3 regions of the Shewanella maritima genome follow, and region 3 is predicted to be linked to each of the others. Evidence: predicted binding sites of a transcription regulator. Region 3 holds the regulator's gene; each other region holds the start of a gene.

Region 1 (3,280 bases), 770 kb from region 3:
TTGTTGCCGATGTGCCGCCTGTGCCAGGGCTCATTACCACCCATTTAGGAATAGGGTTTGGCTCACGTTTCATTTGGTTAAAAATCGAGTCGGCAATATTGTTGTTACCACGCCAGTCAGTTGCTCGTTCGGCATAAGTAAACTGATCCATATAGTGTCCATTTAGCTCTGCTGCTAGGCGCTCTGATTCGGCATAAATTTGGTCACCTGTATCAACAAAATGGCACTTGCCACCATAAAACTCAATTTGCTCAATCTTTTTCTTCGCGGTCGACTTTGGCATCACAGCAATAAACGGTAAACCTAATAGGCGAGAAAAGTAAGCTTCTGATACAGCAGTGCTGCCTGACGAAGATTCAATAATAGTGGTGCCTTGTTTAATTTTACCGTTACACAGGGCGTACAAAAAAAGTGAGCGTGCTAAACGATGTTTTAAGCTACCAGTTGGGTGGGTGCTTTCATCTTTAAGGTAGATATCAATACCCTTTAGTTGCGGCAAATCTAGCTTAATTAAATGAGTGTCGGCTGAGCGTTGATAATCAGCTTCAATTTTTGCAATAGCACTGTTGATCCAAGAGGTAGACATAATAAGCTCGGTTAGTTATTGATGCCTAGAGCATAAACAACACTGCGCAGCGAACCAAGCTTTGGTTTGCAATGAGTATTCAATTGACGGAATAAAGGGCGTAAATGTTAATTCACATCACCTAGGCTTAATGACTTAATCATAATTTATGATACAAGGTAACATTTATATGGCGGGTAAATGTGGTTTAGCGGTTTCGCTTGGAATTAAGACAACCGTGTAAAGCGCAGCACAGAGCAGTTGAACTACTGGGATTTGCAAGTTACTAATGAAGTCAGAATGTTTATTGAGGGTAAAAAAGAAAAGTGGTGGAGGGAGAAGGATTCGAACCTTCGAAGGCTGAGCCGTCAGATTTACAGTCTGATCCCTTTGGCCACTCGGGAACCCCTCCACTGAACTAATAAGCAAGACACTTACTAGTGTTGTTTATAAACTATTAGCCACAATAGTTATTGTAAGTGATCATAGCACCGATAAATGGTGGAGGGAGAAGGATTCGAACCTTCGAAGGCTGAGCCGTCAGATTTACAGTCTGATCCCTTTGGCCACTCGGGAACCCCTCCACGAACGGTCTATTTATCACTTGTGCAAAATGGTGGAGGGAGAAGGATTCGAACCTTCGAAGGCTGAGCCGTCAGATTTACAGTCTGATCCCTTTGGCCACTCGGGAACCCCTCCTCAATTTGCGGACGCCATAGTAGTCACAATGGGTCAGCATGTAAAGTCAAAAAATCAAAAAAAACCTCAAGTATTGGCTCGTTTGGTCGATTATCTATCAATAGATGCAATAGATGATGTTTTTATATGCAAATTGAGTCAGCTTTAGTCAACGAATTACATTTAGGCACGCGCTTAAATCAAGATATTCACCAAAACCAACGTGGTGACTTTGGCTTGATATTAGCGATGCTGTCTGTTGACGCACGCGACATGGCTCAATTTGAACTAGAAAAACATCTGTCGCTCGATCAAAAGTTAGCCAAGGAACTGCAATTACCGCCAAAGCAACCTTTACTGCATGACCTTTCACAGCAATCTGATGTTGTCGATCATGCCCATGTGTTCCAGCAACAAGGGCAAAGCCAATTTAATCTATCGCAAGCATTATTACCTGAACCCCAAGTGATAAGAGGTGAAAACGATTTAGACATGCAGCTGTGCTTGTCCAATTGTAGCCACTTAACGCAACTTAAGCATAAAGGGCAGCAGAATAGTGCACTGGGGAATGGAGCAGAGGTTAATTTAGCTGCAATTAACTATGTCAGTGAGATTGAGCAGCAACGTACGATGGCTAAATGCATACAGGTAGCCGCATAGCAGCTTAGTATTAAGCTTGATTTGTGAAGCACTTAGCGATATCAAGTTCGATTCTTAGTTATGATTAACCTTTAGTTGATTAAAGAGGTTCATATGGTTAAGAAAATTATTGAGCAGCAAGGTAATGTAAATGATAGCTGCCCGGAGTGTGGTAGCTTTGTCGATATCGGTGCAGTCATCGACGAGCACGATTGTGTACTTACTATTAAAAGTAGTAGCGATAAAATTCAGGAGCTAGAGCAAATAGTAGAGAAAGCTAAACAGAGATTTAGCAATGTAGAGGTAAATTATACTCATACGGGTGATGGCGAGTCGGTAGATATCGTGTTTGATGTAGCCGCAGAGAAGATGATTTTTCAATTGGAGAATCAACTGTAACTAGCGAAGTTACATTTATTAACATGTACTTAGTGGTTACAAATTGCGCCTAGCGTTAGTGTTATGTTATCTTGGTGTCATAAAAAAGTATTACAAAACGCGCTATTTTACCGTTAATAATTTCTCCCTACGTGCAAACATTAGTCGTCGTCTCTAAGAAGTTTGTCAGAGACAGGATGTAAAGCATGTTGTTTTCGGGATACCAATGAATCGACAAGAACATCAGCACTTGTTGGAATTAATTGTAAATTCCAGTGCTAAACAGCAAGGTAACTTTGCTCTTACCGCTGAATTAGTATGTCAGCAACTACGGGAGTATTGCCAGGTAACACAAGTCTTTGTGTGGCTGTTTGATCAACCCGTAGTTAATAGCTCCATTTTAGAGCAGCCAAAACGTAGTGAACAAAACTACTATCAACTTGTGGCACATGCCCATGGTGATAGCGATTTGTTCAATGACTACGCAAGTCATCGTAAACTCGCGCGTACTAACCAAGAGTATGTCGACGAATTACGCTTGCATCGTTACATCCAAACAGACGATGCGCAAAATCATCCGTTACTCACCCAGTTATCAAGCTATTATCAGGCAGCCAATATTGTCTCTGTGCTCGATGTTGCAATTCGTATTAATGGCCATATTGAAGGCATATTGTCGATCGAGCACATTGCAGCTAAGCAATGGCCAATCGATGATCTGCAATTTATTATTCAGTGTGCGGATCAATTAGCACTTACCCTTGCCACTCGATATTCCTATGATAAATCCGAGCGAATTAACCTGCTTCGTAGTGCAGTAGAGCACTCTGAGCATGTGGTGATGGTGGTGAGCTTAGAAAACGGTGTGATTGAGTATGTCAATCGAGCTCATGAAGAAATGAGCGGTTTGAAGCGCGAGCAGGTACTCAAAAGTACCGTGATGCAATTAGATGTGTTTCGCAACAACTTGCAGCTGCTAGATCTTATGCTCAACAAGCTCAAACATGGTCAGACTGTAAA
Region 2 (3,280 bases), 2.2 Mb from region 3:
CTGCCCGGCAATATAAGGAGCGATATCAACTTCAATACGCAATGAGAACAACTTATCGTTCCAGTTTTGCTTCGCAATTACTTTACCTGTTGTCCACATAAGCGCTCCTTAATCTTATTCTAATGTTTATAGCGCTTTTCAACCTGAGATTAGGCTGTTAACGCTAAGCTTTATGTCTAGGACCTGTTGATCTTTCAAGATTATTTTTGCAGCGGCTTGTTGGAAATTTATACAAGGCAACGACTTTGATGTGTGGTTGTTCCACATGAGTAAGTCGTTAACGTAGTAGAAATGACAACAAGCGCTGCCGGAACGGTTCGTTTAAAAGCACTTTACTCATTGTTGCGAGCGAGTTTGTTTAGATGACTAGACGTCATCGCTCGCGCCGCGATTAAAGTGCTTTTAATTCGAACAAATTCTAATCAGCAAAGATCAACAGGCCCTAGTATCACTGACGAAATCAGATACATAAAAAAGGCATAGTTGAGTATAGTAAGTCTATCTCAACTATGCCTAATGACTTTGTTTTTATTGCGTTTGTCTGTGTCAATCCAATGGGCCATTTCCCCAGTTTGTAGTGGTCAAGTTAAATGGCATAAATGACTTCAGCTTTATGACTCAACGCATTTATGACTCTGTACCGCTACTACAAAGTACAATTACGCTTGGGCATTAGCCTCATCTGCTGGAGCATCATCTACTGGAGTGTCTTGCGAAGGCTGATTGGCTTCGAGAGTTTGCTCTCTAAATTTAGCTAAACCTTGCTGCACCAATTCATAGGTTTGCTCAACGCCTGCTGCAATATCACCATCAAGTACGCTTAAACCATCAAGGATTTCTTTAGCTTCTTCAAAGCCTTGGTCAATTGCACCAGAAATAATCTCCATAAAGCCATCAAGCTGTTCGTTAAACTCTAGATTACTGGTTTGCCCTTGATGTACAGAAAAGAAATTGGTTGCAAAGGAAACAATACGTTCAGCCGTTGCTTCAGGCGTGTAATCGACGCCAGCCTCTACACCTTTTTGAATGGCATTTTCGCCTAAGGTTGGTGCTAGTTCTTCATTAATGGCCTCAATCGCTGCGCGATAAAGTAATGCCATTGACTGATCGCCAGAAGCTATACTCACGCTTTCTTGCGCGGCTAAAATGCTGCTATTTTGCATCTGTTTGGTCACTTGACGTACCGTCTGAACACTCCCAGTTTGCTCGCTTCTGGTAGTCTGCGACGCAGCTGAACTTGCAGCTTTACCGGCATCGGTATCAACATTATTTGTCGCCGATACCTTAGGTTGGTTTGTCTGTTTAATTTCCATGGCTTACTACCTCAATCACTACAACACCTGTTAGGGCGTGTTTTATTACTTAACTCTATTATCGACCAATTTATAAACAACTTTATTAATTTAAATATTTGAGATTTAGCAAACCCTAAACTAAAGTCTAGTTGATACTACTTAAGTTATAAGTTTGTATAGCATGTTAAAACTAGGTAGTAAGAAGTGTGATGTGCTTTATCTAATTTTAGGTAGAACTTAAGTTTAGTTATTGCTCTAAAATGCACTTTCTGTACAATAAACTTTGATGCAGATCACTATTTTCCATTAAGGATAGACCTTGAGCACAAAAACTGACACACCGCTCGTTACAGATAAAGTTATGGGGCTAACTTGCCAAAGTTGTAGTCGCATGTCTGAGCTGGAAGGAGAAAAGATATGTTATGAAAAAGGTAAAATTACCCGGTTAGCGCCGGATAATCGACCTGTTCATCAACAAAAAATTGTGTGTGCTAGTTGGCAAAGGAAGTAGTTGAAGCAAGCTTAATCAAACCAGTATATCTTTTCCATCATCAGCACTTTTAATCACATCACTGCTATCATTATCGTTAATTTTAGATAGAGTTAAGCCGCGAGTCGTAACAATTAAGCCTGCACAAAGCTCATTGTACACATTTTGAATATCTGACGCTGGCACTTCACGTTTCTCAAGCATGGCTTTAATCGCAAACCAGTCTGTCGTAACTTCGTGTTGAGTACCTTCCAAGGCAGCTTTTAATGCAATATTTTGCACCTGTTCCTCCAATCCATGTCAGCAACACTGACATACCTATGTATGACTTTATTATTTTCGGATAATTATACCCATTATCGCCAAAGAATCGAGATGGCTTGTTAAAAATTGCTACAAGTTGTCTGTCAGACATCTCAGCTTATAAGTTAGCGCTCATACAACTACGATTCATTTTGAATTCGCCACAGTTTTGCATATAGACCATCTTGTTGTAATAAACCGTGATGCTGACCTTGCTCAACAATTTGCCCACCACTTAACACCACAATTAAATCGGCATCAACTATGGTCGATAATCTATGAGCCACCACTAGGCTTGTGTGCCCACGCTGAGCATCCTTAATTGCTGATAATATCGCTTGCTCCGAGCGGCTATCTAGTGATGACGTTGCTTCATCAAATACCATAATAGGCGCTTGCTTAAGCACGGCCCTAGCAATCGATACGCGCTGTTTTTCCCCCCAGACAATTTTAAACCACGCTCTCCTACTTTGGTGTCCCATTTATCTGGAAGTGACTCAACAAACTCACTTAAGTGAGCAATTTTAGCCGCGTGCTTAACCTCTTGCTCGCTTGCATCAGGGCGACCATAACGAATATTTTCATAAATTGAGCGATTAAATAACACTGTATCTTGCGGCACAATGGCAATAGCTTTACGCAAAGAGTCTAAACTCATGTCGCGAATATCCACGCCATCAATACAAATACGGCCACTGTTAACGTCGTAAAATCGGTATAACAACTTAATTAAGGTCGACTTGCCCGCGCCGCTATCACCAACAACTGCTACCTTCCTGCCTTTACTCACATTCAAGGTAACCTGCTTTAAAATCTCGCGCTGTTGATAACAAAACTCCACTTGCTCAAAGCTGATCTCACCCTGCTGAATATGTATAGTTTTCGCATCAGCGTTATCTGTGACTTGCGGCGAAATATCCAAAATATCAAACATACGCTCAATATTGGCAAAAGCGCCGCGGATCTCGCGATATACGAAACCCAAAAAGTTGAGCGGCATAAATAACTGCATCATAAATGCGTTAATCAGCACAAAGTCACCAATAGTCATGGTTTCATCAATAACTTCATACATGGCAAAGCCCATCATTGCAGTCATTGCTGCGGCAATAATAAGCGCCTGACCGCTATTTAACACCAATAATGATAAGCGATTTTTACGCTTTGCCTGCTCCCATTGACCAAGCGCAGT
Region 3 (3,280 bases):
GCAGTAAATCATTTTAAACGCATCCCTCTAGCCGGTGCTATATTAACCAAGTTAGACGAATCAATATCAATTGCTGGCGCACTGAGCGTATTGATTCAAAATGAGTTACCATTAAGTTATGTGACTGATGGTCAACGTGTTCCTGAAGACATGAAGGTCGCGGATACGTTAGCCTTAGCCAAGCAAGCGCTAAGTGCGTTGAACGAATCAGAGCAACAACCGTCACCACAAACGGCCAACCATAATGAGATGGCCTATGCATTTGAGTAAAGATATGACCCGGGATCAAGCAAGCGGTTTACGTATGATGAATCAACCAAATAACGAAAAAGTGAAAGTTATCGCGGTTTCAGGTGGTAAAGGGGGCGTAGGTAAAACCAGCGTTTCAATCAACACCGCAGTTGCTCTCGCTGAAAAAGGCAAACGAGTATTAGTACTTGATGCTGACTTAGGGTTAGCAAACGTGGATGTCATGCTTGGCCTTCGCGCTGAGAAAAACTTATCTCACGTTCTATCTGGCGAATCAGAGCTAGACGATATTATTGTTCGAGGTCCTAAAGGCATTGGTATTGTGCCAGCAACTTCTGGTACTCAAGCGATGGTTGAGCTTACTCAAGCTCAGCATGCAGGCCTTATTCGCGCCTTTAGTGAAATGCGCACTCAGTTCGACGTACTGATTGTTGATACCGCGGCAGGTATTTCAGATATGGTGCTGAGTTTTTCACGTGCGTCACAAGATGTATTGATTGTCGTGTGTGACGAACCAACCTCTATTACCGATGCTTATGCCTTGATAAAAATCTTGAGCCGCGAGCATGGTGTGTTCCATTTCAAAATTGTTGCAAATATGGTGCGTTCTTTGCGAGAAGGTATGGAATTATTTGCTAAACTCAGTAAAGTGACAGACAGGTTCTTAGATGTCGCGCTCGAGCTGGTGGCAACGGTGCCGTTTGACGATAATTTGCGCAAATCTGTCCGTAAGCAGAAGTTAGTAATTGAAGCCTTTCCAAAATCGCCAGCGGCTATCGCTTATCATGGCTTAGCTAACAAGATTATGACGTGGCCAATCCCGCAACAACCTGGCGGGCATCTAGAATTTTTTGTTGAACGCTTAGTCCATCGTCCTACTCAGCAAGAGGAACGAGCGAGTGAATAAAGCTGCAGCATATACCCAATTCGATAACAAAACGTCTATCGTTGAACAGTATGCTCCGCTAGTAAAACGTATCGCTCACCATATGTTGGCTAGGCTTCCTGCCTCTGTGCAATTGGATGACTTGTTGCAGGCAGGAATGATGGGGCTGCTTGAAGCTTCATCAAAATTTGATGGCAGTAAAGGTGCCAAGTTTGAAACCTTTGCTGGGATCCGCATCCGAGGGGCAATGATTGATGAGATCCGCCGTGGTGATTGGGTTCCCCGTTCCGTTCACAGAAATAGTCGTCGTATCACTCAAGTGATCGATGAGTTAGAGCAAACACTTGGGCGCGATGCTCGTGACACAGAAATTGCTGAAAAACTTGAGATGTCGCTAGATGAATACCATCATATCTTAAACGACGTTTCTGTGGGGAAAATCATAGGCATAGAAGACTTGGGCGTGTCGCAAGATGTCATCGTCCCGGAAGACGAAAATCCGGACGAAGCGTTCGAGTCACTTGCTGAAGTACAGTTTCAATCTGCGTTAGTTGAAGCTATTAAAACTTTGCCTGAGCGTGATGCTTTAGTCTTATCCCTGTATTATGACGAAGCATTAAACTTAAAAGAAATTGGTGCCATTCTTGAGGTTAGTGAGTCTAGAGTTAGTCAGATTTTAAGTCAGGCTATGTTAAGACTAAAAGGTAAGCTCAAGCATTGGACACAAGAATAATTAATAAATAGAGCACGTAAGTGTAAGCTCACCGGAGGAAACCTTGGACAAGAATATGAAGATTCTTATTGTTGACGACTTTTCAACAATGAGACGTATCATCAAGAACTTGTTGCGAGACTTGGGGTTCAACAATACCCAAGAAGCAGATGACGGGTCTACGGCCCTACCTATGTTACAAAAAGGCGAATTTGACTTTGTTGTAACTGACTGGAACATGCCTGGTATGCAAGGCATCGACTTATTGAAAGCCATTCGCGCTGACGATTCTCTTAAACATTTACCTGTACTTATGGTAACGGCCGAAGCCAAGCGTGAGCAGATTATTGCTGCAGCGCAAGCTGGTGTAAACGGCTACGTGGTTAAGCCATTTACCGCAGCCACGCTCAAAGAAAAGCTAGATAAAATCTTTGAACGCTTAGCATAAAGTAGGGATACGCCATGCAGGTAGAAAACGCGGGATTGATTACACTTGAGCAAGCCCAGTTGCTGGTTGAGCTGCTTAGTGCTGATCAGCAAGAGCAAGCTGATAACCTCATTCGTGAAATCGCTGCCCCTCTTCAAAGGGAGCTATTTGAAGAGGTCGGTAAGTTAACTCGTCAGTTACATAGTGCCCTTGAAGACTTCCAACTTGATAGTCGCCTCTCTGAATTAGCTAACACAGAAATCCCAGATGCCAAAGAAAGGCTTAACTACGTCATCGATATGACGGAACAAGCTGCAAATAAAACCATGGATGCGGTTGAAGAATGTTTACCTTTGGCCGATACCATAATTACAAACATTCAAAGTGTGACCCCTATGTGGGATAAATTGATGCGCCGCGACATAGAACTGAGCGAGTTCAAAGTGTTATGTCACGACGTTCAGAAGTTTATGTCTCACAGTGCTCATGACTCGAATCGTTTACGTGAATTGCTCAATCAAATATTGATGGCGCAAGACTTCCAAGATTTAACCGGACAAATGATCCGTCGGGTGATAGACCTTGTCAGAGAAGTGGAAAACAACCTAGTTACCATGCTGACAGTGTTTGGTGACCACCCAATGCAAGCACAAGAAACAGCAAATAATAATATTGAGGCCGAAGGCCCTATAATGGATGCAGAAACACGCGAAGATGTTGTTACAGGTCAAGATGAAGTCGATGATCTGTTATCTAGCCTGGGTTTCTAATTAGGAGTCAACTTAATGTCCTTTGATGTCGATGAAGAGATACTGCAGGACTTTTTAATTGAAGCGGGTGAAATCCTTGAGCTTCTACAAGAGCAATTAGTTGCGCTTGAAAATAATCCTGACGATAGTGATTTATTAAACGCCATTTTCCGTGGGTTCCACACGGTTAAAGGTGGTGCAGGCTTTTTGAGTCTTACACCTATGGTTGATGTCTGTCATGAGGCAGAAAATACCTT

Evidence for each region. Region 3 encodes FliA, which starts transcription of late flagellar genes. Its sites were predicted from a motif close to CTAAAGNTNNNNNNNNNNNNGCCGATA; they were not measured.
Region 1: EXU30_RS20005 (VC2046/SO_2500 family protein) is a predicted target of FliA. The motif match lies at 1,330-1,356, and genes of this name have one in related genera.
Region 2: EXU30_RS13730 (DUF5610 domain-containing protein) is a predicted target of FliA. The motif match lies at 1,373-1,399, and genes of this name have one in related genera.

What each region holds. Positions count from the first base shown of each region.
Region 1 covers NZ_CP036200.1:4,676,232-4,679,511, forward strand. Annotated here, with positions in the region: gene EXU30_RS19985 (PLP-dependent cysteine synthase family protein) at 1-586, opposite strand, end outside; tRNA gene EXU30_RS19990 (tRNA-Tyr) at 893-977, opposite strand; tRNA gene EXU30_RS19995 (tRNA-Tyr) at 1,065-1,149, opposite strand; tRNA gene EXU30_RS20000 (tRNA-Tyr) at 1,180-1,264, opposite strand; gene EXU30_RS20005 (VC2046/SO_2500 family protein) at 1,391-1,903, shown strand; gene EXU30_RS20010 (DUF406 family protein) at 1,997-2,281, shown strand; gene EXU30_RS20015 (putative bifunctional diguanylate cyclase/phosphodiesterase) at 2,487-3,280, shown strand, end outside.
Region 2 covers NZ_CP036200.1:3,205,471-3,208,750, reverse strand. Annotated here, with positions in the region: gene EXU30_RS13735 (ferredoxin--NADP reductase) at 1-99, opposite strand, end outside; gene EXU30_RS13730 (DUF5610 domain-containing protein) at 660-1,313, opposite strand; gene EXU30_RS13725 (hypothetical protein) at 1,822-2,067, opposite strand; gene EXU30_RS20910 (hypothetical protein) at 2,229-2,474, opposite strand; partial or broken gene EXU30_RS13720 (ABCB family ABC transporter ATP-binding protein/permease) at 2,511-3,280, opposite strand, start outside.
Region 3 covers NZ_CP036200.1:723,251-726,530, reverse strand. Annotated here, with positions in the region: gene flhF (flagellar biosynthesis GTPase FlhF) at 1-270, shown strand, start outside; gene EXU30_RS03140 (MinD/ParA family protein) at 275-1,156, shown strand; gene EXU30_RS03135 (RNA polymerase sigma factor FliA) at 1,149-1,868, shown strand; gene cheY (chemotaxis response regulator CheY) at 1,912-2,295, shown strand; gene EXU30_RS03125 (protein phosphatase CheZ) at 2,310-3,044, shown strand; gene EXU30_RS03120 (chemotaxis protein CheA) at 3,060-3,280, shown strand, end outside.